DNA from 2 places in the Cytobacillus sp. QJM3NY_8 genome. Region 2 is predicted to be linked to the other one. Evidence: riboswitches for the same ligand, from Rfam matches in the RefSeq annotation. Region 2 holds a riboswitch; the other holds the start of a gene.
What was found. A riboswitch is a leader RNA that binds a small molecule or an ion and turns the genes downstream of it on or off. The one in region 2 is predicted to bind S-adenosylmethionine.
Positions count from the first base shown of each region.

Region 1: linked by a shared signal. The riboswitch ahead of AC0VZ9_RS24460 (methionine ABC transporter ATP-binding protein) and the one ahead of AC0VZ9_RS04240 (LLM class flavin-dependent oxidoreductase) in region 2 are both predicted to bind S-adenosylmethionine.

Region 1 covers NZ_CM149681.1:4,763,949-4,771,696, reverse strand. The annotation lists gene AC0VZ9_RS24475 (PAS domain-containing sensor histidine kinase) at 1-1,285, opposite strand, end outside; gene pdxR (MocR-like pyridoxine biosynthesis transcription factor PdxR) at 1,411-2,835, opposite strand; gene AC0VZ9_RS24465 (DMT family transporter) at 2,967-3,881, shown strand; SAM riboswitch class I at 3,956-4,055, shown strand; SAM riboswitch class I at 4,158-4,258, shown strand; gene AC0VZ9_RS24460 (methionine ABC transporter ATP-binding protein) at 4,368-5,399, shown strand; gene AC0VZ9_RS24455 (methionine ABC transporter permease) at 5,389-6,039, shown strand; gene AC0VZ9_RS24450 (MetQ/NlpA family ABC transporter substrate-binding protein) at 6,058-6,885, shown strand; gene AC0VZ9_RS24445 (M20 family metallopeptidase) at 6,913-7,748, shown strand, end outside.
Region 2 covers NZ_CM149681.1:777,008-784,755, reverse strand. The annotation lists gene AC0VZ9_RS04255 (class I SAM-dependent methyltransferase) at 593-1,324, opposite strand; gene AC0VZ9_RS04250 (GNAT family N-acetyltransferase) at 1,561-2,238, opposite strand; gene AC0VZ9_RS04245 (ATP-grasp domain-containing protein) at 2,571-3,527, opposite strand; gene AC0VZ9_RS04240 (LLM class flavin-dependent oxidoreductase) at 3,543-4,592, opposite strand; SAM riboswitch class I at 4,703-4,806, opposite strand; gene AC0VZ9_RS04235 (ABC transporter permease) at 4,924-5,907, opposite strand; gene AC0VZ9_RS04230 (ABC transporter ATP-binding protein) at 5,915-6,841, opposite strand; gene AC0VZ9_RS04225 (SGNH/GDSL hydrolase family protein) at 6,949-7,719, shown strand.

The sequences.
Region 1 (7,748 bases), 1.3 Mb from region 2:
TGCTGTAAAACGGCTCTCCCAGTTTGGCGAGGCGTTCTTCGGGTATGCCAATTCCCTCATCCTCGACTCTGATGATGACAGAATGGTCCTCCTGGCGGATATCCACGTTTATTTTTCCGCCCGCCGGCATGGCTTCAATCGAGTTCTTAATGATGTTAATCAGCACCTGTTTAATTTTATCTTTTTCACATTTCACATAAAACTCGCCTGGTGACTGTGTTAGTTCGATCACGATATTCTCCATAACAGCCTGGCTGTTTAAGAGAGTGATTACACTTTTTACAACGTTTGTCAGGCAGGTTTCTTCCATTTCGGTTATTTGAGGTTTGGCGAGAACGAGCAGGTCATTGACGATGCCTTCAATCCGTTCCAGCTCACTTAGGATGACCTCCGCGAAGTCTCCTTTATGTTCTTCATATAATAACTGTGTAAAGCCTTTTATGGCTGTAAGCGGGTTGCGGATTTCATGGGCAATGCCTGCGGCAAGCTGACCGACAACGGAAAGTTTTTCGGCATTCTGCAGCTTTTCCTCTGTCTTCTTTTGTCCGGTCACGTCTTTAATAATGATTTGGTAGACCTTTCTGTTCTTGAAAGTGGTTGGAATCAGCTGGACTTCGGCTTTTCTCGTTTGTCCGTCAGTCCGGATCAGATTAAGCTCAAAATTCACACTTAGCTTTGTTTGCAGAAAATCATCGAGAGTGGAATGTTCTGAAGGAGGAATGTAGTCGTGGAGGGAGGTGCCGATCATCTCTTTGATGCTCGTGAATCCAAAAAGCTTTTTTCCTTCATTATTGATGTAGGTCCAAATCCCCTTTTGTGTGACCATTCCTATCGTATCCTTGGAGAACTCCACCAGAAAGCGGTACTTCTCCTGTGTTTCAAGAATCTCCTCTTCCATGATAATTCTCTGTGTCATATCCCGGATGATGCACATCATTTCTTTATCGTCATTAATGACTGAAAAATTGGCTTCAAGCCACAGATAATGCCCCTCCTTATGCCTGAAGCGAAAGGTCTCCCGTTTATGCGGAAGCTGTTCAAGCTCGGCCAAAGCATCTCTTAAGAGGTCCCGGTCATTTGGATGGCAGTATGTATAAAGGCTGCTTCGATAAAAGTCCTGCTGTGAGTACCCCAGCATCGGCAAGCAGGAAGGGGAGACATATAAAGCAATGCCTTCTTTGGTTACTCTTGCAATCACATCGCTGGAATGCTGAATGGCCAGCTGCAGATTCCTCGCTTCGACTTTATCCGCGAATAAATCTGCAGGATTCTCGGTCATGATCATTTTCTGTCCCTCCTTTTTGAAAAATGGCACTTTTCCATCATTATACAATACATGTTTGGATTGACATATAGGATAAATTTCACTCTATGCAAACTGTGAAAAGGATCCCTTGTCAGGTATCAAACTCATAGGAGCTTTCTAATTTCCTCTCCAAGGATGAATATGCCTTCCTGCAGTTCCCTCAGCGAGGCATAAGCATAGGAAATTCGTATAAAATGATTCGGCCCGTCACTGTATATGCTGCCGGGATTAATCAGCAGTTTTCTTAAAATAGCCTGCCGATAGAGGCTTCGAATTGGAATACTGGACGGTACTTTCAGCCATATAAAAAAACCTCCTTCCGGAGAATTCCATTCTGCTATCCCGGACAAGTGAGCATCTAATGTATTCAGGGCAGTATTACGACGAATTCTCAGCTGCTCACGTACCCTTTCCATATGCTTTTGATAGAGGCCGGTGGACAGCCATTTTTCAGCTACCCTTTGTGAAAGTGAACTTGAACCATAGTCAGTCTGCATTTTAAGATCTGCAAGCCGGTCGATAACAGGTTCAGGTGCTGCTACCCAGCCTATTCGAAGTCCGGGACTCAATGTTTTTGACAAGCTTCCCATATAAAGGACCTGGCCGTTTTTGTCCATTGCTTTTAATGGTGGAGGGGGCATTTCATCAAGCCATAGCTCACGATAAATATCGTCTTCCACAATTGGCAGCTGTTCTATTCTGCAAACATCAAGCAGTTCCCTCCGTCTTTTTTCTGTCATTAAAATTCCAGTCGGGTTATGGTAGGAAGGAATCGTATATAAAATGGATTTCCCTTTTTCATATTTCTTCAAAGAGATGCTTTTCGTGATAACTCCCTCTTTATCCATCGGCAATCCTTTTAAATTCATGCCTGATGACCGGAAAAGCTGTAAAGAATATAAGTAAGAGGGCTTTTCCAGAAATACGGGTGCCCCTCTTTGCACAAGGCCCAATGAAACAAGCTGCAGGGCTTGCAGCCCTCCAGAAACAATAAGTATCGAGGAAGGAGAAGCGTCTATTCCAGATGCTGCCAAATATTCACTAACTGCCTGTCTTAATGGCAAATACCCCTTTGGTTCCTCATAACCGAGTTCACTCAATTCATCAGCAGCTTCCTTTAGAACTTTCTGCATCGTTTGCACAGGGGAAATCTCAGGGGAAAGCTCTCCTTTGCTGAGCTGTATAAAAGCGGGATCCATTTCTAAATCATTAATTTCTTGAACGATTTTTTCGCTGGCTCTGTGTATCCCTGTATCGATATATTCACTCCAGTTGGCAGACTGCCTTGAAGCGAGCAAGGTCCAAGTATTATTAATAACCTTTGTGCCAACCCCCGTTTTCCCTTCTATTAGTCCATCTGCAGCAAGTTCTTCCAGAGCAGTGATAATTGTGCTTCGGTTTACTCCAAACTCCTCAGCCAGTTTCCGCTGGCTTGGAATTTTACTTCCGATTGGCCATTCCCCTTTGGAAATCTTTCCTTTAATAGTCTCAATAACTTGCTGATATTTTGGCAATTGTGCTGTATCCATCCATATAACCGCCTTTATGAAAATTGGCTGGCAAAATTCTTTCCTAATTGGTTGAGGACATTGTATCAGTTATTGATTATCCTGAAAAGCAGCACAGATAATGGCTGGAAATGTTGATAAGGGGGATGAAGTTGGCAAATAAGAAATTTATGATTATCGGGGCGCATAGTTCTATCATCATTCTTTGGGCATCCGCATTCCCGGGAATTCGGGCTGGGCTTGAATCGTACTCCCCTGAGCACCTTGCCCTTTTTAGACTTTTAGTTGGTTCGGCTGCACTTGGTGTCTTAGCACTGCTGACAAGGATGCGTCTTCCGGATATAAAAGATTTTCCTGCTATTTTTATACTTGGATTCCTTGGTTTTACGGTTTATCATACAGCTCTCAACATTGGGGAAAAAACAGTAAGCGCCGGGCCGGCAAGCTTGATTGTATCAATGACTCCGATCTTTTCGGCTGCGTTGGCTGCTTTATTTTTAAGGGAAAGGTTTGGAAGGGTCAGGTGGACTGGTTCCGCAGTCAGTTTTGCTGGTGCCGCACTTATTTCGCTTGGTGCAGGAGGAGGGTTTGAAATCCAAACCGGTATTTTATTTGTCCTGCTTGCTTCCATTTCAGAAAGCATCTATTTCGTGTTTCAGACTAAATATTTTAATAAATACGGATTTTTGTCATTTACATCCTATACGGTATGGGCAGGGACTGGTTTTATGCTGATTTATCTTCCTGGGCTTGGTAATGAGATCTTTCATGCATCGGCCGAATCCACTTTAAGTGTCATCTATTTGGGGATTTTTCCAACGGTAATTCCATATATTGCCCTAGCTTTTCTTGCGTCCATAGGAGGGACTTCTGAAGCGACAAGCTCTCTTTATCTGACACCAGCAATAGCATTTGTCATTGCTTGGGTTTGGCTGGGAGAGGTGCCGACTATGTTATCCGTTGCGGGTGGTATAATCGCTCTGGCAGGTGTGATGATTATTCACCGTAAAGACAGCTCTGTTAAAGTAACGGAAATTTTTGAAAATGGCCCAAGTGAAAATATTTGAAAAATAATGATTGACATCCTTTTCTTTATGGTGGTAAAGTAATAAGCATATTAAACAACCGAATAATAAAAATCTTCTTATCCAGAGAGGTTGAGGGACTGGCCCTATGACACCTCGGCAGCGGACAAAAGTGTACCGTGCCAAATCCAGCAAGCGTAGCTTGAAAGATAAGAAGAGGACCATTGATAAATGCTGCCCTCTTCTTTCTTTAGAAGAGGGTTTTTGTTTTTATCCGAAAAAAATGCATCAAGATTCTATTCATAAACATATGAATAATTCTTATCGAGAGAAGCAGAGGGACCTGGCCCAATGAAGCTTCGGCAGCAGGCAGACTGCACTGTGCCAAATCCAGCAGGCGATAGCCTGAAAGATAAGGAGGGGACTTCAAAAAACCTCTTCTGTTAGAAGGGGTAAATTTCAGGATATAATTCTTAGTTTTCATATAGGATTAATTATATATAACATTTAGAAAAGGAGAGATGCTGAATGATAGAGTTTCAGAATTTAAAGAAAATCTATGAAAGCGGAGGACAGCAGGTAGCTGCTTTAAATGGAATAGACTTAAAGATTAACAAAGGTGAGATTTTCGGTGTGATCGGCTTCAGCGGTGCGGGAAAGAGCTCTTTGATCCGCTGTGTCAATTGGCTGGAGAAGCCGACTTCAGGAAAGGTCATTGTCAGTGGACATGATCTGACGGCTTTATCTGTAAGAGAAATTCGCGAAGTGAAAAGAAACATCGGGATGGTCTTTCAGCATTTTAACCTTTTAAATTCGAAAACAGTGTTTGCCAATGTGGCGATGCCGCTCACACTGGCTAAGATCCCTAAAGATGACATCAAAAAGCGTGTCCATGAACTATTAGAATTCGTGGGGCTTGCAGACAAGGCAAACAGCTATCCCGATCAGCTGTCAGGCGGGCAAAAGCAGCGGATCGGAATTGCCAGGGCGCTGGCGACCCAGCCTTCCATTCTATTATGTGATGAAGCAACTTCAGCGCTGGATCCGCAGACAACCAGCTCTATCCTGCAGCTGCTGAAAAAAATAAATAAAGAATACAACATTACTATACTGATCATTACCCATGAAATGTCTGTAATCAGAGAGATCTGTGATCGTGTCGCTGTAATAGAGGCAGGAAAAATTATCGAAGAAGGAACCGTCTTCAATGTCTTTTCATCACCAAAGACGCAAACAGCGAAAAACTTTGTCAGCACTGTCATGAATGATCAAATACCTGACTCCATTAAAGAAGTGATTGAAAAACAGCAAGGGCTTCAAAAGGTATTTAGAATCAACTTTGTTGGAAATTCTGCCGGGCAGCCGCTCCTCTCGCAGGTTGCCAAAAAGTTTAATATCGACTTCAACGTCCTGTTTGGAAATATTACTGAACTTCAGGGAACACCGTTTGGCAACCTGATTGTCGAATTCCAGGGTCCAGACAGTGAAATCAGACGTGCTATTCAGTACATCAGCCAGGAAAAAGTTTCAATAAAGGAAGTGACAACACGTGCTAGTTAATCAGGAAAAAATCATCGAAGCCTTAATCGAAACGATTCAAATGGTGGCATTCTCATTGCTGTTTTCAGCTGTTATCGGACTGCCGCTTGGTATATTGCTTGTCGTAACAAGGAAAGGGCATCTGCTGGAAAACCTCGTTGTTTTTAATATCATAAACAGCATTATTAATATTTTCAGATCAGTTCCCTTCATTATTTTAATGGTAGCCATTATCCCCATTACCAGGCTGATTGTCGGAACATCGATAGGTACGGCTGCAGCCGTAGTGCCGCTAGTCTTTTATGCCGGGCCATATATTGCAAGATTAATAGAAAACTCATTGCTTGAGGTAGATCCGGGTGTTATAGAAGCTGCAGAAGCAATGGGAGCAACACCAGGCCAGATAATACTAAAATTCCTGATTCCGGAAGCACTTAGTTCGCTGGTATTAGGCTTTACAATTGCAACAATCGGATTGGTCGGAGCATCAGCCATGGCCGGGGCAGTCGGAGGCGGCGGGCTTGGTGACCTCGCCATTACCTACGGCTACCAGCGATTCGATACAACAGTCATGCTGATTACCGTTGCGATCTTAGTTGTCATGGTTCAAGGCCTGCAGTCATTCGGAAATATCTTATCCAAAAAAATCAGAAGAAGATAAATAAGGAGGAAATACATCATGAAAAAACTATTCTTAACATTCATTATTTTAGCATTGGGTGTGTTCACTGCAGCATGCTCAAGCACAACTGGAGGAGAAGAAACAAAGAAGATTAAATTAGGTGTAAGCGGTTCTGATACACGCATCTGGGACTTTATTGCAGAAAAGGCTGAAAAGGAAGGCATTGAAATTGAAGTTGTGACATTCTCTGACTATGTGCAGCCCAATGTTGCCCTTGCAGAAGGAGATCTTGATGTGAATGCATTCCAAACAGTCGCTTATTTTGACACTTTTATTAAAGAGCATAATATGGATCTTACCCCAATAGCGACAACTGTTTTAGCACCAATGGGGCTTTATTCTGAAAAAGTAAAATCGGCAGAAGACATTCCGGAAGGCGGCAAAATTGCCATTCCAAATGATGCTTCAAATGGCGGAAGAGCCCTTCTTTTACTGGAGGAAGCCGGCCTGATTAAATTATCCGAGGACTATGACGGAAACCTGGACTTGAATAAAATCGTTGAAAATCCGAAGAACCTTGAATTTGTAGAAATGGTATCAGCGCAGACACCGCGTGCACTTCCGGATGTCTCTGCTTCTGTAATCAATAACGGAATTGCCGTAGATGCAGGCTTTAACCCAACTAAGGATTCAATTTTTATTGAAAGTGAAACCGCTACTCCATACGTAAATATCATTGCTGTCCGAACAGAAGACAAGGATAACAAAACGCTTAAGAGAATTGCTGAACTTTACCAGGAAGATGATGTAGCTGATTTCATTACGAAGGAATATGACGGAAGCATGATCCCGACTTTTATTCCTTTAAGTGATATTGGCTGGTAAAAAATTATTTATAAAGGAGGAACAATGATGGCGGCACCTGTAAAAGCACTATCTGAACTGAAAGAAGCAATCAAGAAAAATGTTGAGGGAAATAAAGAAGTTTATCTTTCCGCAAGCCACCAGATCCATGCGACCCCGGAAATAGGAAATGAGGAGTTTTTTGCCTCTGGCTTGCTTTCAGGCATCCTTGAGAAGGAAGGTTTTGAAGTTGAGCGGGCAGTGGCCGGGCATGAAACAGCTTTCCTTGCCCGGAAAAAATCCGATAAACCAGGGCCGTCTATTGCATTCCTTGCAGAATATGATGCCCTTCCCGGGCTGGGTCATGGATGCGGCCACAATATCATTGGCACAACAAGTGTGGCAGCAGCCATTGCATTGAGCAAGGTTATTGATGAGACCGGAGGAGAGGCAGTAGTATTTGGAACCCCGGCAGAAGAAGGCGGGCCAAATGGAAGTGCAAAAGGCAGCTTTGTGAAGCATGGCTTACTTGAAGGCATTGACGCTGCCCTAATGGTTCATCCATCAAACCATACCCGCCTGACCAGTTCATCACTGGCAGTTGATCCGCTTGACTTCGAGTTTATCGGTAAGCCTGCCCATGCGGCAGCTTCACCGGAGGAAGGAATCAATGCCCTTGATGCAGTTATTCAGCTATTTAACGGAATTAATGCCCTTCGTCAGCAATTAAAGGATGATGTACGAATCCATGGCATTATTACTCATGGCGGGGATGCTCCAAATATTATCCCTGAGTATGCAAAAGCCAGATTCTTCATCCGTGCTACAACCAGAACCAGTCTTAATGAGGTAACACGGAAGGTTAAAGCTGTCGCTGAAGGCGCCGCATTGGCAACCGGAGCAAA
Region 2 (7,748 bases):
GTTAATCGAGAGGTTTAACGACGAAAATGACATGGAGCCAGGAAAAATGGTAGTTAATCGGGATGTTTAACGACCAAAATAACATGGGTCGAGGGAAAATGATAGTTAATCGGGAGGTTTAACGACCAAAAGGACGAGGGCCAAAGGAAAATGTAGTTAATCGAGAGGTTTAACGACGAAAATAACATGGGTCGAGGGAAAATGGTAGTTAATCGGGATGTTTAACGACCAAAAGGACGAAGGCTGGGGAAAATGGTAGTTAATCGAAATGAATTACCAGATTGATTAGTGAAAGAACAATTTAAGACCCCGGATTTTTTCAATTGCTGTATTGACTCTGCAACATCGGAAAACAATTTAAAGTCTCCTGGATAAATAACACTGCCACTTCCACCGATAGTTCCATCCCTACCAATAAAAAACTGCTTGTAAAAACATAAAATACTTCCTCCGAAATACCTGTAATTTTTAATAAATTATTCTGTATTAATTAAAGGAATTCCTGTATTTTGGAAATTACTGCCTTAATTAACCTGCATCGCATGTTAAATAAGAAAAACGTCCCTGCATTTACGCAGGAACGTTTAAACAATTACTTTTCTGCTGAGATAATTAAGAACATAGGTCTACGGAGTTCATCTTTCATTTCAGGAATACTGATTAACATTTCCTCAGAGGGAATAGGTTCCTTAATTGCCCTTATATTAAATCCAGCATTAACTAAGGCATTGATATAAGTTGAAAATGTGCGATGGTATTTTATAACGTTTTCAGTTAGAAATGTTGTTTCACGTAATCCTTCCAATTGATAATTGTCAACTGCCCAATGCAAACGATTCCCTTTGTCATCATGATGCCAATCTTGTTCGTTCCGAGAAGTGAAGATTGGATGTTCAACTGAAAAGACAAAAGAACCTCCAGGCTTTAAACAATCATAGACCTTCTTACAAATTGCTTCAAAGGACTTAATATAATGAAAAGCCAATGAGCTGATGACAACATCAAATGGAGAGTCTGAAAAATCAATGTCTTCAATTGGCATTTTAATGTATGAAATGAAGGAATCATGAGTCATTTCACGAGCTTGGTCAAGCATTTTTTCAGATATATCTACTCCAATAACAGACCTTGCTTGCTGTTCACGAGCATAACGGCAATGCCAACCGAAACCGCATCCCAAATCTAGTACACTTTTATTTCGGAGCTCGGGTAAAAGTTCTTTTAATACATGCCATTCTCCAGCAGCTTCAAGTCCTTTGACTGAACGTGCCATTTTTTTATATTCAGAAAAGAAATTCACATCATCATACTTGTTTTGCTTCATTTTATGCAACTCCTAAAAATATTAGTTAGCCTCCTAAAATTAAAACAGCATCTAATTCAGGAGGCTATCTATCTCCTTCTAACCATTTCTTTCACCTCATTAAAAATAACTGTACCTAATATAACACATTGCTTATTAAACAAACCGCCCCGTTTGTCTAATAGTGTCTTTAACAAAAGAAGCACTAATCCTTCCTGGATTAATGCCCTATTAGATGCAAAAGCAGTCATGTGTAATCAGCTTATATGAATGTCTGTTCCATACTGAGCTAATTGCAGCTTCCTTGCCACAGATTGAGATGCTAAGTTGTCCTTAGAAGTGCTATATAGAGCAATGCGTCCTTGTATCTGAACTTCTGCAGCCCAGGCCTTTGCAACATCTGCACTGTATGCTCTTCCACGGTAGTCTTCATGTGTAAACAAACTTGCTTCGTCGGCTTTTGAAGTCTTCCTTGCACTACAGCAAATTGAAACTGGTATATTGTCTTCAATTATTACAAAACAGGGTTGCTTGTATTCAAAGTCTTCATAGGTATATGGAAACTGAGACTTTAAAATTTCTTTGTTTTCATGAGTTATTTTAATTGCTCTTGAATAAGTCCTGTCCCTTACATCAGGAAATACATACGCTGGCCCAGTCCATACATTGCTTAAAAGATGGTCAATGCTTAATGCCTTTATTATTTTCCCTGGATGAGCACCAGGGTTAGCTCCTATAACTTGGTCTAACTTCTCTACAGTACTCTTATCCAGTGAGTTTGAATACCTTACTATACTACCCATTCTAGTGGCACCAATGAAAATTCGTGGCGCTGCACCGTAAGGGGGTTCATTCACAGCTATCACTCGATTTTCACTATCATGTCTAAATAACACATTCACATGAAGCTCCATCAATTCTAAATCAGAGATCATACTATTCCTCCGCAATCTTCATTTCTGTCTAATATTCAAGATTACACTGTCATCTCCTGCAGCGTTTTCATTTATAGTCCAATCCTATGTATGGATAATTCCTTTATCTCTTAACAACCATATCTATATTTTTAGAGCTAAATCAATAAAACCCCACCTATTTTTCCAATTTCTAACCTGCCCAGTTTGTAAAAAAAAGCTGCCTGGTTTAGGCAGCTCTCTTAAGCACTAAAGAAGCAATCCCTCTCATCGCAAGATTGATTGGGATTGCTTCTTTATAAAACATGCTGCAGTAAAAGACAATAGGACCTGCTATAGCAGGTCCTCACAAATTAAGCCGTTGCAGTTGCAGCGTATTTTTCTTCCAATGTCTTCTTTAACAATGAAGCTAACTCAAGCATTCCATATTTTCCAGCTTTCGCTTCTGCTTCAGAGTTATAGTTTGTGTTTGTATTAATATCATAAGTAAAAATGTCACCTTCAGCATTTCTGATAAATTCAATGCCAGCGACTTGAATATGATTCCTGGCCAGAACGTCTTTATATTTTTCTAAAATTTCGTCCTCAAAACCTTCAATGATCTTGAACTTTGGCCTCTCTTCTGCTTCTTCTCCAACAGGGCAGAATAAGTCGCCAATCTGGCATGCGTCCGCAGGGCATAGTTCAAATCCTTCCGATGTATCAACCCTGACGGCATAAACAAAGTTGCCTCCGACAAATTCACAGCGGGTGATATAGCTTTCAGGAGATTGAATATATTCCTGAATAAGGGTAATGCCATCAACAGGCTCTTCGAAGGAAGGTCCCTCCACATAAGCTTTTAGAGCTTCAATACTATGGAATAATTGAACACCCAGGCCTTTACCGGCACGGTTATGCTTCGTGATAAACGGCTGTCCGGCAAATGCTTCGGCTGCCTTAATAATATGTTGTTTTCCAACCGCTGCAATCGTTTTGGGAGTCCTGACACCAGATTTGTTTAACTCCAAGTACTGCAAAACCTTACTAACTTCAAGCTTCAGAGCGCTCGTTCCATTCAACACTGTACGGCCATGTGCTTCAAGCCAGGCCAATACTTGTCCCGAAAATTCAGCTGCAAAGCGATGATCACGGGTATGAGAAGAAGCACTCATCCGGCTATAGAAGATTCCTTCTGGAGGTTCTGCCGATAAATCTACCGTTCCTTCGTCTAAATGCCATTCTTCATAAGGAACACCCAGTTCCTCCAGCCTTTTTGTCAAATGGACTGTCCACTCACTATTTTCATGAATTACATATACCTTGCTCATTATTATGGCCCCTTTCTAGCTCTTTATTAAACTGCGTTTTTGTTCCACTAATGGCATAACCGTCTTTGCAAAGCGTTCCATTTCCTCCAGCTGAGGTGAAAATTGCAATAATAATAAGTCTAGGCCAGCTTCTTCATATTGTAAAATCCGATCAGCAATTTGCTCTGGTGTTCCTACTAAGTTTGGCCGCAGACCTCTGTTAGAGACAGAGTAATCCTGCAGCTGAATCTGCTGCTCTAATTGTGACTTTGTAGTGAAATCCTTAAAACCGGCGTAACCGCTGGAATCCTTCACAGCCGTGATTTTTTCAAGCTCAGCAAGAGCTTCTTCTTCTGTATCACGGCAAATAACATAAGCAGCCATTCCGAAAGAACTGAATGGCGCATTGCCCGTTTGTTCACGCCGTGCCTTCATTTCTCCTATTTTCAGATCAATCTCCTCAGCCGTTCCGCCGTGCATAACATAAGCATCACATTTTTCTGCAATGGTCTGCTTGCCTTTTTCGCTTTCACCGCCTGCATAAAGAATCGGGTTAGGTCTTTGAACTGGCTTTGGAGCAAGCTTCGTGTCCCTTAAGTCGTAAAATTGACCGGAATAATGGAAGGTTTCTTCCGTCCATAACCCTTTTAGAACATCAATGAACTCCTCAGTGCGGGCATAACGCTCATCATGTTCTGTAAAAATACCGCCATATTGACGCGCTTCTTCGGCCCACCAGGCAGAAACCACATTTAGAGTAAAACGGCCGTTGCTGATTTGATCAATATTGGCTGCCATTTTTGCTGCTACAGCAGGATTATGAAAACCAGGGCGGACCGCGGTCATAATTTCAATTTTTTCCGTCACGGCTGCAAGTGCGGCTGCCGTGGACCAGGCTTCAAGAGAATCATGGTCCGGTCCTTTAATATCATTTAAATATAATTCAGCTATTAACGTAGTCGAGTATCCCCATTTTTCAGCCGACTGAATGACGTTTTTAGCATATTCAAAGGTTGGCGGCATATTTTCGTCTTCTACATTTCGCAGCCAGCCTCCAAAAATCGGCAACCAGAAACCATATTTCATTTTTCTTCTCTCCTCTTGCATTTTTAAATATCTACTTTTCGCATAACTTAAGTTGGATTTATAAACAATTAAAAAACTCTCCTCCTAAGAAGAGAGTTTTATCAACCCTCTTCTCATCTTTCAAGCGATGCGCTTGCTGGAATTGGCACAGTATTCATCAGAACCTGCTGCCGAGGCTTCAAAGGGCCAGTCCCTCCACCTCTCTGGATAAGAAGAAAATATTCAATTTTTTAATTAATTAAAGCGATAATAATTTAAATTCACCCAATTGTCAATCAATTATTTCTGAACTCTAAATACTAATAAGGATTATCCTTATATAATGACACTCTTAATACATATCCTTCTGGGTAAAATTCCAAAACGCAACAGCAAGACAGGCGGCAGCCCAAATCCCAAGCATGGTTAATGAAAATGGCAGTGACATCCCTTCAATCGGCGGAGCTTGACCTTCTAAGTAGTTAATCAGATCAAAGTTCAAGTTCACTAAATACTTGGAGCTCGTCCAGCTCGAACCGATAGAAGATAACAGGGTGCCTGCGATTAACACGGCCATCATCGCCCCAATTCCAGTCGCTGTATTTTTCACCAGAACCGATATCATGAGGCTTATGGTTCCAACAACCGCTGTTACCACCCAGGCAAGCCCAACTGACATCAGCAGGTATTCCCACATCGACAGGATATGGATGTATTCCGTTGAAAACTCACCAGATGCAGAAGCTTGAAATCCGGTCAAAATAGGTGCAGTCCAGCCATCATAACCGAGCACGATTCCTGAAACCCCATAACAGACAATCACGGTTGCCGCCATCAGCAATGACGTATACAGCAAAACCGTCAGCCATTTAGCCATCAGGATTCTCCATCGTTTAACCGGCCGGGACAGCAATGTTTTGATGGTGCCATCATTATATTCCCCGCTCACAATATCAGCCATTATAATAATAATGAATAAAGGCAGGACAAGCGTAATTCCCTGTGAGAAAAAGATGCGGATAAACGTAGGGGCTCCAGGATAGTTTGGGTTAATATCGTTGTCCAGATAATACTGCTTTTGCTTCAGATCAAATTCAAGGAACTGTCTAAACTCGTCCTGGATTCCGCTCGATGCCAGCCGATTTTGCCGATCGACAATCTCCTGCTGAAGCTCCACTCTCCAGTCCAGAGTACCCTGTTTTTCGATTTTCTCCTGTATCTCCCGGTATTGTGCGTATGTAAACATAGAGACTAGAATGACTAAAATAACGATGACAACCGCCATGCGTTTTTTGGAAGCAATCTTCATCACTTCATTATGAATCAGGCCAACCATATTTGGATTAGACAATATGATCGCCTCCTGTCAAACTAATAAATAGATCCTCCAATGTCTGCACTTTCCTTTCGATCGTCCATACATCAATACCCGCCTTCATTAAAGCTTCATTCAGGAGCGAGGTTTTGCTATCATCCATAAGAGTGTGTATAGTATGGTCATCATATAGTTCTGCAGCCTGGACATATGGGGATTCTTTAAGAATAGCAAGTGCACGAAAAGAATCACTGACTCTCCAATCCACACCAGATGACAGTGCACCAACTAAATCGCTGACGCTGCCGACCTTCACGATCTTCCCATGGCTCATAATAGCCACACGGTCCGCCAGCAACTCGATTTCACTTAAAATATGACTGGATACGAGCACCGTTAGGCCCGTATCATCGACCAGCTTCCTGATAAATGTCCGCAGATCTTTGATTCCCATCGGGTCCAGTCCATTTGTAGGTTCATCCAGTATCAGCACATCCGGACGGCCTAACAATGCTTGTGCAATACCAAGGCGCTGACGCATTCCCAATGAATAGGTCCGAACCTGATCATCAATTCTTACAGTCAGATCAACCAAATCAATGACCTCTTGGATCCGTTCTTCATCCACATCAGGCAGCATCCGTGCAAAGATTTGCAGGTTTTCGCGGCCGCTCAAATACTTATACAGCTCTGGATTTTCGACGATAGAACCGAGGCGCTGCATCGCTTGAACAAATTGCTTTCTTACATCAAAACCACATATTTCAACCTTCCCGGACGTTGGCTTAATGAGCCCAACGAGCATCCGGATCGTGGTGGTTTTACCGGCACCATTAGGACCCAGGAACCCAAATACTTCTCCTGGATAAATGTCAAATGATATATTATCAATAATCGTTTTCTTTCCAATGATTTTCGTTACATTTTCCAATTGAACTGTCGGCTTTAAGCTCATAGCATCACCCTTGTTCTATTCTAACTAAATTTTCGAACAATGACTCTTTTAAATACTCAATTTGAGAAAAATTTAGATACAATTACATTAAAAGGAGAAGTCAAACGATGAAAAAATGGATGTGGCAGTTATTTTTAACATTGTCCCTTGCGCTGACAGTTCTTTTTGGGTATGGCCTAGTCAGTGCCTACATGGATGTTACCAGTCCGCCTCGAGCAGGGATACTAGCGAAAACAGAAGAAGTTCCTGTCACACCTGGTGATACATATGTTGCACTTGGCGATTCATTGACCAGGGGTGTCGGCTCATCAAAGGGAGAAGGCTTTGTCCAGCCGGTTGGAAATGAACTTAAAGAAAATAATACTATAGAACGTTTCCAAAACCTGGGTGTAAGAGGTGCCAGAATTGAAGATTTGCTGGCCCAGTTAGAACAAAAGGAAGTCAAGAGATCTCTTAAAGACGCCAAAATCATTACCATTACAATAGGGGGAAATAACCTTTTTAATAGCGGGGAGATCCTCGAAAAATATTCAGAAGAAACCGCCCTTGGCATCCTGGAGACCGAAATTCCGAATTTGGAAAAGACGTTTAAAAACATTCGTGAAAGTAATCCCAATGCAGTCATACTCTATATGGGGCTATATAATCCATTCAAGCAATCGCCAAACGGGGATTCATTTGATTCCATCATCCAAAAATGGAATGAGTCTGCCCGTACACTAGGCTTGAAATACAAAGTTCAAGTAGTGGATACTTTCAATCTGGTCACAGACGCCAAACGCGATCTTTCCAGTAATGTCTTTCATCCGAATGATGCTACTTATCAGCAAATAGCTGAAAGCATGTCACTTGTCATTGAAAAAAGTATCATCCAATAAGAAAAAGGTGAATCCACGGCAGATTCACC